Regions from separate parts of the Ureibacillus endophyticus genome, predicted to be linked through region 1. Evidence: a T-box and tRNA genes for the amino acid it is inferred to sense, from the RefSeq annotation. Region 1 holds a T-box; the other regions hold tRNA genes.
What was found. The T-box of region 1 lies ahead of leuS (leucine--tRNA ligase). A T-box ahead of a tRNA ligase gene usually reads a tRNA of that ligase, here a tRNA-Leu.
Positions count from the first base shown of each region.

Region 2: it encodes a tRNA-Leu, which carries the amino acid that the T-box ahead of leuS (leucine--tRNA ligase) is inferred to sense. The anticodon was not compared.
Region 3: it encodes a tRNA-Leu, which carries the amino acid that the T-box ahead of leuS (leucine--tRNA ligase) is inferred to sense. The anticodon was not compared.
Region 4: it encodes a tRNA-Leu, which carries the amino acid that the T-box ahead of leuS (leucine--tRNA ligase) is inferred to sense. The anticodon was not compared.

Region 1 covers NZ_JAMYWW010000001.1:2,629,292-2,632,472, forward strand. Annotated here, with positions in the region: gene leuS (leucine--tRNA ligase) at 1-1,219, opposite strand, end outside; T-box leader at 1,453-1,664, opposite strand; gene NKR20_RS12845 (MDR family MFS transporter) at 1,765-3,069, opposite strand; gene mnmL (tRNA modification radical SAM protein MnmL/YtqA) at 3,089-3,181, shown strand, end outside.
Region 2 covers NZ_JAMYWW010000001.1:248,798-251,978, forward strand. Annotated here, with positions in the region: rRNA gene NKR20_RS01175 (23S ribosomal RNA) at 1-958, shown strand, start outside; rRNA gene rrf (5S ribosomal RNA) at 1,091-1,206, shown strand; tRNA gene NKR20_RS01185 (tRNA-Val) at 1,220-1,295, shown strand; tRNA gene NKR20_RS01190 (tRNA-Thr) at 1,301-1,373, shown strand; tRNA gene NKR20_RS01195 (tRNA-Tyr) at 1,382-1,465, shown strand; tRNA gene NKR20_RS01200 (tRNA-Lys) at 1,475-1,549, shown strand; tRNA gene NKR20_RS01205 (tRNA-Gly) at 1,586-1,660, shown strand; tRNA gene NKR20_RS01210 (tRNA-Leu) at 1,666-1,754, shown strand; tRNA gene NKR20_RS01215 (tRNA-Arg) at 1,762-1,838, shown strand; tRNA gene NKR20_RS01220 (tRNA-Pro) at 1,845-1,921, shown strand; tRNA gene NKR20_RS01225 (tRNA-Ala) at 1,930-2,005, shown strand; tRNA gene NKR20_RS01230 (tRNA-Met) at 2,026-2,099, shown strand; tRNA gene NKR20_RS01235 (tRNA-Ser) at 2,111-2,203, shown strand; tRNA gene NKR20_RS01240 (tRNA-Asp) at 2,213-2,288, shown strand; tRNA gene NKR20_RS01245 (tRNA-Phe) at 2,295-2,370, shown strand; tRNA gene NKR20_RS01250 (tRNA-Gly) at 2,377-2,450, shown strand; tRNA gene NKR20_RS01255 (tRNA-Ile) at 2,455-2,531, shown strand; tRNA gene NKR20_RS01260 (tRNA-Asn) at 2,538-2,612, shown strand; tRNA gene NKR20_RS01265 (tRNA-Glu) at 2,614-2,685, shown strand; gene istB (IS21-like element helper ATPase IstB) at 2,907-3,181, opposite strand, start outside.
Region 3 covers NZ_JAMYWW010000001.1:438,554-441,734, reverse strand. Annotated here, with positions in the region: tRNA gene NKR20_RS02280 (tRNA-Glu) at 378-449, opposite strand; tRNA gene NKR20_RS02275 (tRNA-Ser) at 466-556, opposite strand; tRNA gene NKR20_RS02270 (tRNA-Asn) at 561-635, opposite strand; tRNA gene NKR20_RS02265 (tRNA-Phe) at 647-722, opposite strand; tRNA gene NKR20_RS02260 (tRNA-Asp) at 729-804, opposite strand; tRNA gene NKR20_RS02255 (tRNA-Ser) at 830-922, opposite strand; tRNA gene NKR20_RS02250 (tRNA-Met) at 935-1,008, opposite strand; tRNA gene NKR20_RS02245 (tRNA-Ala) at 1,028-1,103, opposite strand; tRNA gene NKR20_RS02240 (tRNA-Pro) at 1,132-1,208, opposite strand; tRNA gene NKR20_RS02235 (tRNA-Leu) at 1,270-1,358, opposite strand; tRNA gene NKR20_RS02230 (tRNA-Gly) at 1,364-1,438, opposite strand; tRNA gene NKR20_RS02225 (tRNA-Leu) at 1,468-1,552, opposite strand; tRNA gene NKR20_RS02220 (tRNA-Lys) at 1,563-1,637, opposite strand; tRNA gene NKR20_RS02215 (tRNA-Thr) at 1,645-1,720, opposite strand; tRNA gene NKR20_RS02210 (tRNA-Val) at 1,727-1,802, opposite strand; tRNA gene NKR20_RS02205 (tRNA-Glu) at 1,819-1,890, opposite strand; tRNA gene NKR20_RS02200 (tRNA-Asn) at 1,892-1,966, opposite strand; tRNA gene NKR20_RS02195 (tRNA-Ile) at 1,975-2,051, opposite strand; tRNA gene NKR20_RS02190 (tRNA-Gly) at 2,056-2,129, opposite strand; tRNA gene NKR20_RS02185 (tRNA-Asp) at 2,135-2,210, opposite strand; tRNA gene NKR20_RS02180 (tRNA-Met) at 2,214-2,290, opposite strand; tRNA gene NKR20_RS02175 (tRNA-Ala) at 2,464-2,539, opposite strand; tRNA gene NKR20_RS02170 (tRNA-Arg) at 2,553-2,629, opposite strand; tRNA gene NKR20_RS02165 (tRNA-Gln) at 2,634-2,708, opposite strand; tRNA gene NKR20_RS02160 (tRNA-His) at 2,743-2,818, opposite strand; tRNA gene NKR20_RS02155 (tRNA-Trp) at 2,846-2,919, opposite strand; tRNA gene NKR20_RS02150 (tRNA-Tyr) at 2,933-3,016, opposite strand; tRNA gene NKR20_RS02145 (tRNA-Thr) at 3,025-3,097, opposite strand; tRNA gene NKR20_RS02140 (tRNA-Val) at 3,103-3,178, opposite strand.
Region 4 covers NZ_JAMYWW010000001.1:2,955,195-2,958,375, forward strand. Annotated here, with positions in the region: gene NKR20_RS14640 (ISL3 family transposase) at 1-1,014, opposite strand, end outside; tRNA gene NKR20_RS14645 (tRNA-Leu) at 1,196-1,277, opposite strand; tRNA gene NKR20_RS14650 (tRNA-Cys) at 1,327-1,400, opposite strand; tRNA gene NKR20_RS14655 (tRNA-Gly) at 1,411-1,485, opposite strand; tRNA gene NKR20_RS14660 (tRNA-Gln) at 1,490-1,564, opposite strand; tRNA gene NKR20_RS14665 (tRNA-His) at 1,595-1,670, opposite strand; tRNA gene NKR20_RS14670 (tRNA-His) at 1,715-1,790, opposite strand; tRNA gene NKR20_RS14675 (tRNA-Trp) at 1,816-1,889, opposite strand; tRNA gene NKR20_RS14680 (tRNA-Tyr) at 1,898-1,981, opposite strand; tRNA gene NKR20_RS14685 (tRNA-Thr) at 1,988-2,063, opposite strand; tRNA gene NKR20_RS14690 (tRNA-Phe) at 2,087-2,159, opposite strand; tRNA gene NKR20_RS14695 (tRNA-Asp) at 2,166-2,241, opposite strand; tRNA gene NKR20_RS14700 (tRNA-Met) at 2,243-2,319, opposite strand; tRNA gene NKR20_RS14705 (tRNA-Val) at 2,343-2,418, opposite strand; tRNA gene NKR20_RS14710 (tRNA-Glu) at 2,439-2,513, opposite strand; tRNA gene NKR20_RS14715 (tRNA-Ser) at 2,535-2,626, opposite strand; tRNA gene NKR20_RS14720 (tRNA-Asn) at 2,634-2,708, opposite strand; rRNA gene NKR20_RS14725 (23S ribosomal RNA) at 2,886-3,181, opposite strand, start outside.

The DNA of each region.
Region 1 (3,181 bases):
TCTTTTCACCTACACCGTTTTCCTCTAACCATTCAATTGCTTTAGAAATTGCTTCAGCTTTACCTAAACCATTTAAGAAATCAGAATTGATATGTGGTCCATCACCTGTGAATGCTTCATTCTCAATGTCGCCACCTTCAAGAACTGGTTTAATTTCTAATCCAAATTCCTTTGCAAATTCATAGTCACGTTCATCATGAGCAGGTACAGCCATAATTGCACCAGTACCGTAAGATGCTAGTACATAGTCTGCAATCCAAACTGGAATCTTTTCTCCGTTAATTGGATTTACTGCATAAGCACCAGTAAATACACCTGTTTTTTCTTTAGCTAAATCTGTACGTTCTAAGTCAGATTTTAATTTTACTTTTTCAAGGTATTCTTCTACAGCACCTTGTTGTTCAGCAGTCGTAATTTTTGCTACTAATTTATGCTCAGGTGCAAGAACACAGTATGTCGCACCAAATAAAGTATCTGGACGAGTAGTAAACACTTTGAAAGTTTCGTCTGTTCCATCTACTTTAAATGTTACTTCAGCACCTTCAGAACGACCAATCCAGTTACGTTGCATTTCTTTAATTGATTCTGGCCAATCAACCTCATCTAAATCATCAATTAAGCGATCTGCATAAGCAGTAATTTTTAACATCCATTGTTTCATTGGACGACGCTCTACTGGGTGACCACCACGTTCTGATTTCCCATCGATTACTTCTTCATTTGCTAATACAGTACCAAGCGCTGGACACCAGTTAACTGCTACTTCATCGATGTAAGCTAAACCTTTTTTATATAATTGAATGAAAATCCATTGTGTCCATTTGTAGTATTCAGGATCTGTTGTATTAATTTCACGATCCCAATCATAAGAAAAGCCTAATTCTTGAATTTGGCGTTTAAATGTCGCAATATTTTTTGCTGTAAATTCTGCAGGGTCATTTCCAGTATCTAATGCATACTGTTCAGCTGGTAGACCGAATGCATCCCAACCCATTGGATGTAACACGTCAAACCCTTGCATACGTTTAAAGCGTGATAAAATATCTGTAGCTGTATAACCTTCTGGGTGACCTACGTGTAATCCTGCACCTGATGGATATGGGAACATATCTAATGCATAAAATTTTGGCTTTGAAGTATCATTTAATGTTTTAAATGTTTTATTTTCTGCCCAATATTGTTGCCATTTCTTTTCAATTTGTTGATGATTAAAACTCATGGTAGTTCCTCCTTTTTTGGTAAGTCCGTGTAGTAGTGTTGCGACATGAAGGTTTTCACTATTTCGCCTTGCATTTTTGTCCAGATTTCTTACAAAGACTGTATTAATTTTTTCTATGTAATCTGCGACATCCGCCAGTTTCTTTAGGTAAGCTTACTAATAAGTAGAATATCCTATATTCGGAAAAATTAACAAAATATTTCAAAAATAAAAAAAACTCGCCCCATTCTAATAGAAGGGACGAGAGATATTTGCAAACTCCCGCGGTACCACCCAGATTAGTGACACATCACTCAGCTCAAACCTTAACGCGGCTCACGGTTTTAGTTACTTATTCACTAAAACTGACTCCAAGGCGAGTTCGATTTCTCTACTTACTAGCTTGCACCAAACGCTAGCTCTCTAAAAAGCTTCAAAATCTACTATTCCTTCTCATTGTCGTCCATATTCATTAATGCATTCATTTTAATGGAAATATTCGAAATATACAAGTCCCACATTAAAATATACCTATTATATAGAGTAAATGCACTATTTCTATATCATTAATGTTGAACTTTCTTAACTGGGCGATCGTAAAATAAACAAGGTATGATTGCTATGATTAACATCATGCACAAAGTTAGTATTAGAATGTTCATACTGTAAACATCAACTATTAGTCCTCCAAAAAGCGGGCCAATCATTCTTCCAATAGAACCAATACTGTTGACAATCCCTTGATACGACCCACCTTTACCTTCTGGAGCTAACATATTTGCAATAGTGGGTACAGCTGGCCATACGAATATTTCTCCAATCGTTAATATAATCATAGAGACTGCAAAGATTTTAAAACTATCTGCAAAAATGATTACGATAAAGGATAACATCATAATGGCGATACCAATGACTAGTTGTACTTTTATTTGTTTTTCATACTTTTGTACAATTGGGCTAATAATTGGTTGAAGTAAAATAATTAACAATCCATTTATCGTCCAGAGTAAACTATATTCTTTTAAGCCGATACCTTGCTGCTGGATGTGTGTAGATAAGGTGGATGGCCATTGAGAATAGGCTACCCATGTTAATAAAAAGCCCCCACTAATAATTAATAATGAATAAAAACTTGCCCGGTTAGCTGTATTATTAACTGCACTATCTTTCACTTTAGATTTTTCGACATTTGAAATCATATTACGATACGAAACAGTCGCTAAAATGAAAAAAATGATATACAAACCAAGGTTTGAAACAAATAAATAATCAAAACTTTTATCAGCAATCACGCCTCCAACTGCAGGACCAACTGCTACTCCTAAGTTTTGAGCAAGATAAATAGCATTAAAACCTTTCCTACCACCTTCTGGCCACACAGAACCAACAAATGCGAACATAACGGGAGTGACAACACCACTACCAAACCCCATTATCGTTAAGAACCATACGTAATGTGGCCAACCATGCCAAAACGTGATTCCCACTAACGAAAAAATGGTAATAAAGATTCCAAACATGATAGATTTATACCCACCAAATTTGTCAAATAAATAGCCACCAACCAAGTTACCTAGCATGGTTGCCCCTGCATTAATCATTAGGACAAGCCCAGCTATAGATAATGATTGGCCTAAATGCTCGTGCATGTAAATTGTATTTAAAGGCCAAATTAATGAACTTCCTGTAATATTAATTAACGTTCCAATCACTAATAGCCAGACATTTCTTGGCATACTCAATTCCTCCATCATCTTGATGCAACAAAGAAATATATTATTCTGTTTTTCGAAGTAATTCAAGAAAAACAATATAGTAGAATTGTCCATACATATAAAAATGCATAATACAAAATCCCGTGTTAAAATCATTTAGAGGAGTGAAACAAAAATGTCTAATCAACAATTTCCTTTCCCTTCTGATGGGAAACGTTACTATACATGGAATCGATATTTACGTGATGAGTTTGGTCAAAAGGTTTTT
Region 2 (3,181 bases), 2.4 Mb from region 1:
CTTGTCGGGTAAGTTCCGACCCGCACGAAAGGCGTAACGATCTGGGCACTGTCTCAACGAGAGACTCGGTGAAATTATAGTACCTGTGAAGATGCAGGTTACCCGCGACAGGACGGAAAGACCCCGTGGAGCTTTACTGTAGCCTGATATTGAATTTTGGCACAACTTGTACAGGATAGGTAGGAGCCAGAGAACTCGGAGCGCCAGCTTCGAGGGAGGCGTCGGTGGGATACTACCCTGGTTGTGTTGAAATTCTAACCCGTACCCCTTATCGGGGTAGGAGACAGTGTCAGGTGGACAGTTTGACTGGGGCGGTCGCCTCCTAAAAGGTAACGGAGGCGCCCAAAGGTTCCCTCAGAATGGTTGGAAATCATTCGTAGAGTGTAAAGGCACAAGGGAGCTTGACTGCGAGACCTACAAGTCGAGCAGGGTCGAAAGACGGGCTTAGTGATCCGGTGGTTCCGCATGGAAGGGCCATCGCTCAACGGATAAAAGCTACCCCGGGGATAACAGGCTTATCTCCCCCAAGAGTCCACATCGACGGGGAGGTTTGGCACCTCGATGTCGGCTCATCGCATCCTGGGGCTGTAGTCGGTCCCAAGGGTTGGGCTGTTCGCCCATTAAAGCGGTACGCGAGCTGGGTTCAGAACGTCGTGAGACAGTTCGGTCCCTATCCGTCGTGGGCGTAGGAAATTTGAGAGGAGCTGTCCTTAGTACGAGAGGACCGGGATGGACATACCGCTGGTGTACCAGTTGTCTTGCCAAAGGCATCGCTGGGTAGCTATGTATGGACGGGATAAGTGCTGAAAGCATCTAAGCATGAAGCCCCCCTCAAGATGAGATTTCCCATTACGTAAGTAAGTAAGATCCCTCAAAGACGATGAGGTAGATAGGTTCGAGGTGGAAGTGTGGCGACACATGGAGCTGACGAATACTAATCGATCGAGGACTTAACCACTAACTTGAATGGTCGTTAGTCAATGTCTTTATCCAGTTTTGAGAGTACAAGCTCTCAAAAATGAAATAGGAACTTCGCCTAAGAGCGCAACATCCATGTTGCAACGGCGAAGCCAGTACATCCATGGACAAGTGAAGTGATGATGGCAAAGAGGTCACACCCGTTCCCATACCGAACACGGAAGTTAAGCTCTTTAGCGCCGATGGTAGTTGGGGGCTTCCCCCTGTGAGAGTAGGACGTCGCTTCGCTTGTTTCAAAAATGGAGGATTAGCTCAGCTGGGAGAGCACCTGCCTTACAAGCAGGGGGTCGGCGGTTCGAGCCCGTCATCCTCCACCATATATGCCGGTGTAGCTCAGTTGGTAGAGCAACTGACTTGTAATCAGTAGGTCGTGGGTTCGACTCCTATCGCCGGCATCCTTTCTGGAGGGGTAGCGAAGTGGCTAAACGCGGCGGACTGTAAATCCGCTCCTTCGGGTTCGGCGGTTCGAATCCGTCCCCCTCCACCATCTTATAGAGAGCCATTAGCTCAGTGGTAGAGCATCTGACTTTTAATCAGAGGGTCGAAGGTTCAAGTCCTTCATGGCTCACCAGTTTTATTAAAAACTTGCCAGAAAATCAATGCACATGCGGAAGTAGTTCAGTGGTAGAACACCACCTTGCCAAGGTGGGGGTCGCGGGTTCGAACCCCGTCTTCCGCTCCAAATGTGCCGGGGTGGCGGAACTGGCAGACGCACAGGACTTAAAATCCTGCGGTAGGTGACTACCGTACCGGTTCGATTCCGGTCCTCGGCACCATTTATATGCGCCCGTAGCTCAATTGGATAGAGCGTCTGACTACGGATCAGAAGGTTGTGGGTTCGACTCCTGCCGGGCGCGCCATATATACGAGAAGTAGCTCAGCTTGGTAGAGCACTTGGTTTGGGACCAAGGGGTCGCAGGTTCGAATCCTGTCTTCTCGACCATTTTAATTGGGGCCTTAGCTCAGCTGGGAGAGCGCCTGCCTTGCACGCAGGAGGTCAGCGGTTCGATCCCGCTAGGCTCCACCAATAAAATCAAATAAAAATATGGCGGCGTAGCTCAGCTGGCTAGAGCGTACGGTTCATACCCGTAAGGTCGGGGGTTCGATTCCCTCTGCCGCCATTTAGTAAAGTGGAGGAATACCCAAGTCCGGCTGAAGGGATCGGTCTTGAAAACCGACAGGCGGGTTAAACCGCGCGGGGGTTCGAATCCCTCTTCCTCCGCCATTTACTTGAGGTCCCGTGGTGTAGCGGTTAACATGCCTGCCTGTCACGCAGGAGATCGCCGGTTCGATCCCGGTCGGGACCGCCATAAAGTGGGTCGATAGCTCAGTTGGTAGAGCATTTGACTGAAGCTCAAAGTGTCGGCGGTTCGATTCCGTCTCGACCCACCATTTTATGCGGGTGTAGTTTAATGGTAAAACCTCAGCCTTCCAAGCTGATGTCGTGAGTTCGATTCTCATCACCCGCTCCATTATGGGCCTATAGCTCAGCTGGTTAGAGCGCACGCCTGATAAGCGTGAGGTCGATGGTTCAAGTCCATTTAGGCCCACCATAATATTCCGAAGTAGCTCAGTGGTAGAGCAACCGGCTGTTAACCGGTTGGTCGTAGGTTCGAGTCCTACCTTCGGAGCCACGGCCCGTTGGTCAAGTGGTTAAGACACCGCCCTTTCACGGCGGTAACACGGGTTCGAATCCCGTACGGGTCATATGAAGACGTATAGCATTTGCTATACGTCTTTTTGTATTTAATGAAAGTCGTTATGAGCCTCAGAAGTAGAGACCAGACCGAGAAATATGAAATTTATATTATGCTAGGTATGCAGAATATTTCAGCTTGATGATGAGAAGCTTAGATTGAAAGAATATAAATAGAGTATAAATGTCAACGTTAATATGTACATTTATGCTTGTTTAAGGGTGTACAAAATTACTCGTTTACTGGTTCGAGGTGTTGCTTAAGACGGTACGAATCACCAGTAATAGTTACGACACTTGCGTGATGTAAAATGCAATCTAAAATCGCATTTGCTAACTTCGGCTCTGGGAAAATTTCTTCCCATGATTTGAAGTTCACATTGGTTGTAAAAATCGTACTTTTCTTTTCATAACGTGCATCGATGAGTTGGAAGAATAGCTTCGCGTCCTCCGGATCGATTGGTAAATAACCGATTTCATCAATGATTAATAATTTATACTTTGTAT
Region 3 (3,181 bases), 2.2 Mb from region 1:
ATTATAATCCGTTCTTTACAAAAAGACAATATATAATAAAATTTTTTAACAAACTTGGGCTTCCTTCTCTTATCATATGCAATAGGAGTTTTAGATGTAATAGCTTATATTTCTTATTCAGCAAGGAATGTATGCATTTAAAATGACATCCATTTCCTTTTAGTTAATATTTATTAAACAGAATTAATTTTGAACGAACAATAAAGTGAATTTAGAGGAAAAGGCTATTATATAAGTAAGTATTTCTGCAGTTTATTAGTAGCGGTAGTTATTGTAAGTTCATCAATGTTACAATTACATAGGTTTCTAGGTACACAAAAAAGGCTATATGAGAGTTCATAGTGAACTTTCATATAGCCTTCATGTTTTTACTTTTATGACCCGTACGGGATTCGAACCCGTGTTACCGCCGTGAAAGGGCGGTGTCTTAACCACTTGACCAACGGGCCAGAATATTATGCTTTCTGGCGGAGAAGGAGGGATTTGAACCCTCGCGCCGGTTACCCGACCTACACCCTTAGCAGGGGCGCCTCTTCAGCCTCTTGAGTACTTCCCCAAAATGGCTCCGAAGGTAGGACTCGAACCTACGACCAACCGGTTAACAGCCGGTTGCTCTACCACTGAGCTACTTCGGAATATTTAGAAATGGTGGGTCGAGACGGAATCGAACCGCCGACACTTTGAGCTTCAGTCAAATGCTCTACCAACTGAGCTATCGACCCACTTTATGGCGGTCCCGACCGGGATCGAACCGGCGATCTCCTGCGTGACAGGCAGGCATGTTAACCGCTACACCACGGGACCATTATTACTAACTATTTAAATAAGATGGCGGAGGAAGAGGGATTCGAACCCCCGCGCGGTTTAACCCGCCTGTCGGTTTTCAAGACCGATCCCTTCAGCCGGACTTGGGTATTCCTCCACTTTTAATAAATGGCGGCAGAGGGGATCGAACCCCCGACCTTACGGGTATGAACCGTACGCTCTAGCCAGCTGAGCTACGCCGCCATATTGTATATTCTAATTTTGGTGGAGCCTAGCGGGATCGAACCGCTGACCTCCTGCGTGCAAGGCAGGCGCTCTCCCAGCTGAGCTAAGGCCCCATTATTTAACATCTAAATTGATATTGGATGGTCGGGAAGACAGGATTCGAACCTGCGACCCCTTGGTCCCAAACCAAGTGCTCTACCAAGCTGAGCTACTTCCCGCAAAATTCCCGGGCGTTAGAAACCACATATATCTTTAACCGTAGCCAAACGCTCAAATTAATGGTGCCGAGGACCGGAATCGAACCGGTACGGTAGTCACCTACCGCAGGATTTTAAGTCCTGTGCGTCTGCCAGTTCCGCCACCCCGGCACATTTGGAGCGGAAGACGGGGTTCGAACCCGCGACCCCCACCTTGGCAAGGTGGTGTTCTACCACTGAACTACTTCCGCATGTGCTAAAAATTTATGATTTAATTAAATGGTGCGGGTGAAGGGAGTCGAACCCCCACGCCTTGCGGCGCTAGATCCTAAGTCTAGTGCGTCTGCCAATTCCGCCACACCCGCAATATAAAACTGGTGAGCCATGAAGGACTTGAACCTTCGACCCTCTGATTAAAAGTCAGATGCTCTACCACTGAGCTAATGGCTCTAAATAATGGTGCCGGCGATAGGAGTCGAACCCACGACCTACTGATTACAAGTCAGTTGCTCTACCAACTGAGCTACACCGGCATAATATGGTGGAGGATGACGGGCTCGAACCGCCGACCCCCTGCTTGTAAGGCAGGTGCTCTCCCAGCTGAGCTAATCCTCCTGGGAATTAAATTTTATGACCCGTACGGGATTCGAACCCGTGTTACCGCCGTGAAAGGGCGGTGTCTTAACCACTTGACCAACGGGCCATGGCTCCGAAGGTAGGACTCGAACCTACGACCAACCGGTTAACAGCCGGTTGCTCTACCACTGAGCTACTTCGGAATAATACATGGTGGGCCTAAATGGACTTGAACCATCGACCTCACGCTTATCAGGCGTGCGCTCTAACCAGCTGAGCTATAGGCCCCAATTGGAGCGGGTGATGAGAATCGAACTCACGACATCAGCTTGGAAGGCTGAGGTTTTACCATTAAACTACACCCGCAATAATGGCGGTCCCGACCGGGATCGAACCGGCGATCTCCTGCGTGACAGGCAGGCATGTTAACCGCTACACCACGGGACCATTTGGTTGCGGGGACAGGATTTGAACCTGTGACCTTCGGGTTATGAGCCCGACGAGCTACCGAACTGCTCCACCCCGCGGAAATATTATATTCTAAAATTAAAATATTGTATTACGCATATAGTTTTCATTTGAACCGTCACGATTTCGTTTAGTGAATTCAAGATGTTTGCGAAATCGTTACGCTGAAGCATCGCTACGAAGTTGATTCGTTCGTGCTCCACCCCGCGATAATATTATTTAATTTTTTTATTGGTGGAGCCTAGCGGGATCGAACCGCTGACCTCCTGCGTGCAAGGCAGGCGCTCTCCCAGCTGAGCTAAGGCCCCAAAATAATATATTTGGCGCGCCCGGCAGGAGTCGAACCCACAACCTTCTGATCCGTAGTCAGACGCTCTATCCAATTGAGCTACGGGCGCTAAATGGCTGGGGTACTAGGATTCGAACCTAGGCATGACGGAATCAAAATCCGTTGCCTTACCGCTTGGCTATACCCCAATATTTTAAAATTATTTAATTTAATTTAATTTAATGGGGCGACTGATGGGAATCGAACCCACGAATGTCGGAACCACAATCCGATGCGTTAACCACTTCGCCACAATCGCCATCGTGTAATAAGTTCAAACAGATATTGGCAGGGGCAGTAGGAATCGAACCCACACCAAAGGTTTTGGAGACCTCTATTCTACCGTTGAACTATGCCCCTACTTTAAAGTAGATGGTGGAGGGGGACGGATTCGAACCGCCGAACCCGAAGGAGCGGATTTACAGTCCGCCGCGTTTAGCCACTTCGCTACCCCTCCAGAAAGGATGCCGGCGATAGGAGTCGAACCCACGACCTACTGATTACAAGTCAGTTGCTCTACCAACTGAGCTACACCGGCATATATGGTGGAGGATGACGGGCTCGAACCGCCGACCCCCTGCTTGTAAGGCAGGTGCTCTCCCAGCTGAGCTAATCCTCCATT
Region 4 (3,181 bases), 330 kb from region 1:
TATACTTTTTAAAAAGCTTGGAATGCCTACTTCTTCTACCTTTCGGTAAAATGCTTCTAATCCACTTTTGACCTCCTGTATATTTTCTCTCCTTTTGGATTCTGTAAACCACTGTTTAAATGCTTCTTTTAATTCATAAGCCTGCTTTAACTCTGATGATAAAGCTAGATATCGATTTAAATACCAACGTTCTTCCTCTGATAGATTGTCGGAATTCTTATGTAAAACAAATCGCATTTTCTTCGATTTCTTACGATCATAGGCATGCATTTCTTTTTGAACTTTTCTTCGGACTTCATCTAAAGCCCAATGGATATAACGACAATAATGGAATCGGTCCGCCACAATGATTGGTTTTCCCAATGCTTGTTGAACCGCTGCTTTAAAACTTCCATTCATATCCATGACAACGATTTCCACTTCTTGACCATATTTTTGCAAATAAGTTTTGATCGTTTGAAGTCTGCGATTAGGCAAAACATCGATTGGTTCATGTGTTTCCGCATTCGCTATAATTAATTGATATTTTCCTGCATCCGTATCTCCCTTGTATTCATCAATGGCAATTGCTTTTGGTAATTGAACACCCTTTGGTAATACTGCTTTTGCTTGTTTTTTAAATCTTCTTATGATGGTTGAAATAGATGTACCGAGAATCATTGCCGCATCTTTAAATGTTTTCGATTTCGCGGATTGAATCGTCATCGCTTGATTCGCTTCTCTTGAATAACGTTGATATCGCTCGACAAATGAAGCCTTTTCTGCAAAACGCTTTCCACATTGACAGCGGTAACGACGACATTTATACATCAACTTAGTTAAACGTCCCCAAAAGGAAAGGTGGCCGATTTTTCGCATTCGATAATCATGTATTTTCTTTGTTTTTTCACCACACGCTGGACAAATATGTTCTTTTATAGGCATGGAAATATAGACTAGTACACGATTTTCTTGTTCAACCATTTCTTCAATATTTACACCTTTTAATCCTGGTAGTTCCATGTTAAAATTCATAATGCACAACTCACCTTTTTCTGCTTGTTTCTAGTCAACTCAAGTATAGAAAAATAGGTGATGTTGTGCATTTTGTTTTTCATAAATTGTAGGCAAACCCCAACAATTAATATAGAACCAAAAAGAGTTCTAACTCAGTATTGAGCTAGAACTCTTGTCAGTTTAATGTTTAATTTAAAGATACCGGTGGTCGGGGTCGAACCGACACTCCAGAAGGAACACGATTTTGAGTCGTGCGCGTCTGCCAATTCCGCCACACCGGCAAAGTCAAATAATAAAAAAAACATCGGATAAACCGATTAATAAATAAAATGGAGGCGGCTACCGGATTCGAACCGGTGGTAAGGGTGTTGCAGACCCGTGCCTTACCACTTGGCTAAGCCGCCATTATAATATTGGAGCGGAAGACGGGGTTCGAACCCGCGACCCCCACCTTGGCAAGGTGGTGTTCTACCGCTGAACTACTTCCGCAAAATGGCTGGGGTACCAGGATTCGAACCTGGGCATGACGGAATCAAAATCCGTTGCCTTACCGCTTGGCTATACCCCAAAAATTTGATGAAGTTTTCATTAGTTTTAATGGGGCGACTGATGGGAATCGAACCCACGAATGCCGGAACCACAATCCGGTGCGTTAACCACTTCGCCACAATCGCCATAATTTTATATATTATTTCAACTAATTATTTTTGAGGATATATGGGGCGACTGATGGGAATCGAACCCACGAATGTCGGAACCACAATCCGATGCGTTAACCACTTCGCCACAATCGCCATTACTTTAGTTGAAATTGGTTATTGGCAGGGGCAGTAGGAATCGAACCCACACCAAAGGTTTTGGAGACCTCTATTCTACCGTTGAACTATGCCCCTATTTTAAATGGTGGAGGGGGACGGATTCGAACCGCCGAACCCGAAGGAGCGGATTTACAGTCCGCCGCGTTTAGCCACTTCGCTACCCCTCCATAGTATGGTGCCGGCGATAGGAGTCGAACCCACGACCTACTGATTACAAGTCAGTTGCTCTACCAACTGAGCTACACCGGCATTTAAATAATTTTTAATAAAGATGGGTCGAGACGGAATCGAACCGCCGACACTTTGAGCTTCAGTCAAATGCTCTACCAACTGAGCTATCGACCCATTTTATGGCGGTCCCGACCGGGATCGAACCGGCGATCTCCTGCGTGACAGGCAGGCATGTTAACCGCTACACCACGGGACCTTGGTTGCGGGGACAGGATTTGAACCTGTGACCTTCGGGTTATGAGCCCGACGAGCTACCGAACTGCTCCACCCCGCGATAATACTATTTTGTTTAAAATATGGTGGAGGATGACGGGCTCGAACCGCCGACCCCCTGCTTGTAAGGCAGGTGCTCTCCCAGCTGAGCTAATCCTCCATGCTGGCTATTTTATAAAATGGTGACCCGTACGGGATTCGAACCCGTGTTACCGCCGTGAAAGGGCGGTGTCTTAACCACTTGACCAACGGGCCAGATTATCTGGCTGTCTAAGATGGCGGAGAGTAAGGGATTTGAACCCTTGAGACAGTGTTACCCGCCTACACGATTTCCAATCGTGCTCCTTCGGCCTCTCGGACAACTCTCCAAGAAGATGGCTCCGAAGGTAGGACTCGAACCTACGACCAACCGGTTAACAGCCGGTTGCTCTACCACTGAGCTACTTCGGAATAATTGTATTTTAATTTATAATCTTCTTGCAAACAGCATTTAAACTATTATCGAAAGACAAGTATTATTATATCATAATCCACAAATATATCAAGTACTTTTTATACTTTTTTCGGATTAATTTACTTATTCTCTCAAAACTGGATAAAGACATTGACTAACGACCATTCAAGTTAGTGGTTAAGTCCTCGATCGATTAGTATTCGTCAGCTCCATGTGTCGCCACACTTCCACCTCGAACCTATCTACCTCATCGTCTTTGAGGGATCTTACTTACTTACGTAATGGGAAATCTCATCTTGAGGGGGGCTTCATGCTTAGATGCTTTCAGCACTTATCCCGTCCATACATAGCTACCCAGCGATGCCTTTGGCAAGACAACTGGTACACCAGCGGTATGTCCATCCCGGTCCTCTCGTACTAAGGACAGCTCCTCTCAAATTTCCTACGCCCACGACGGATAGGGACCGAA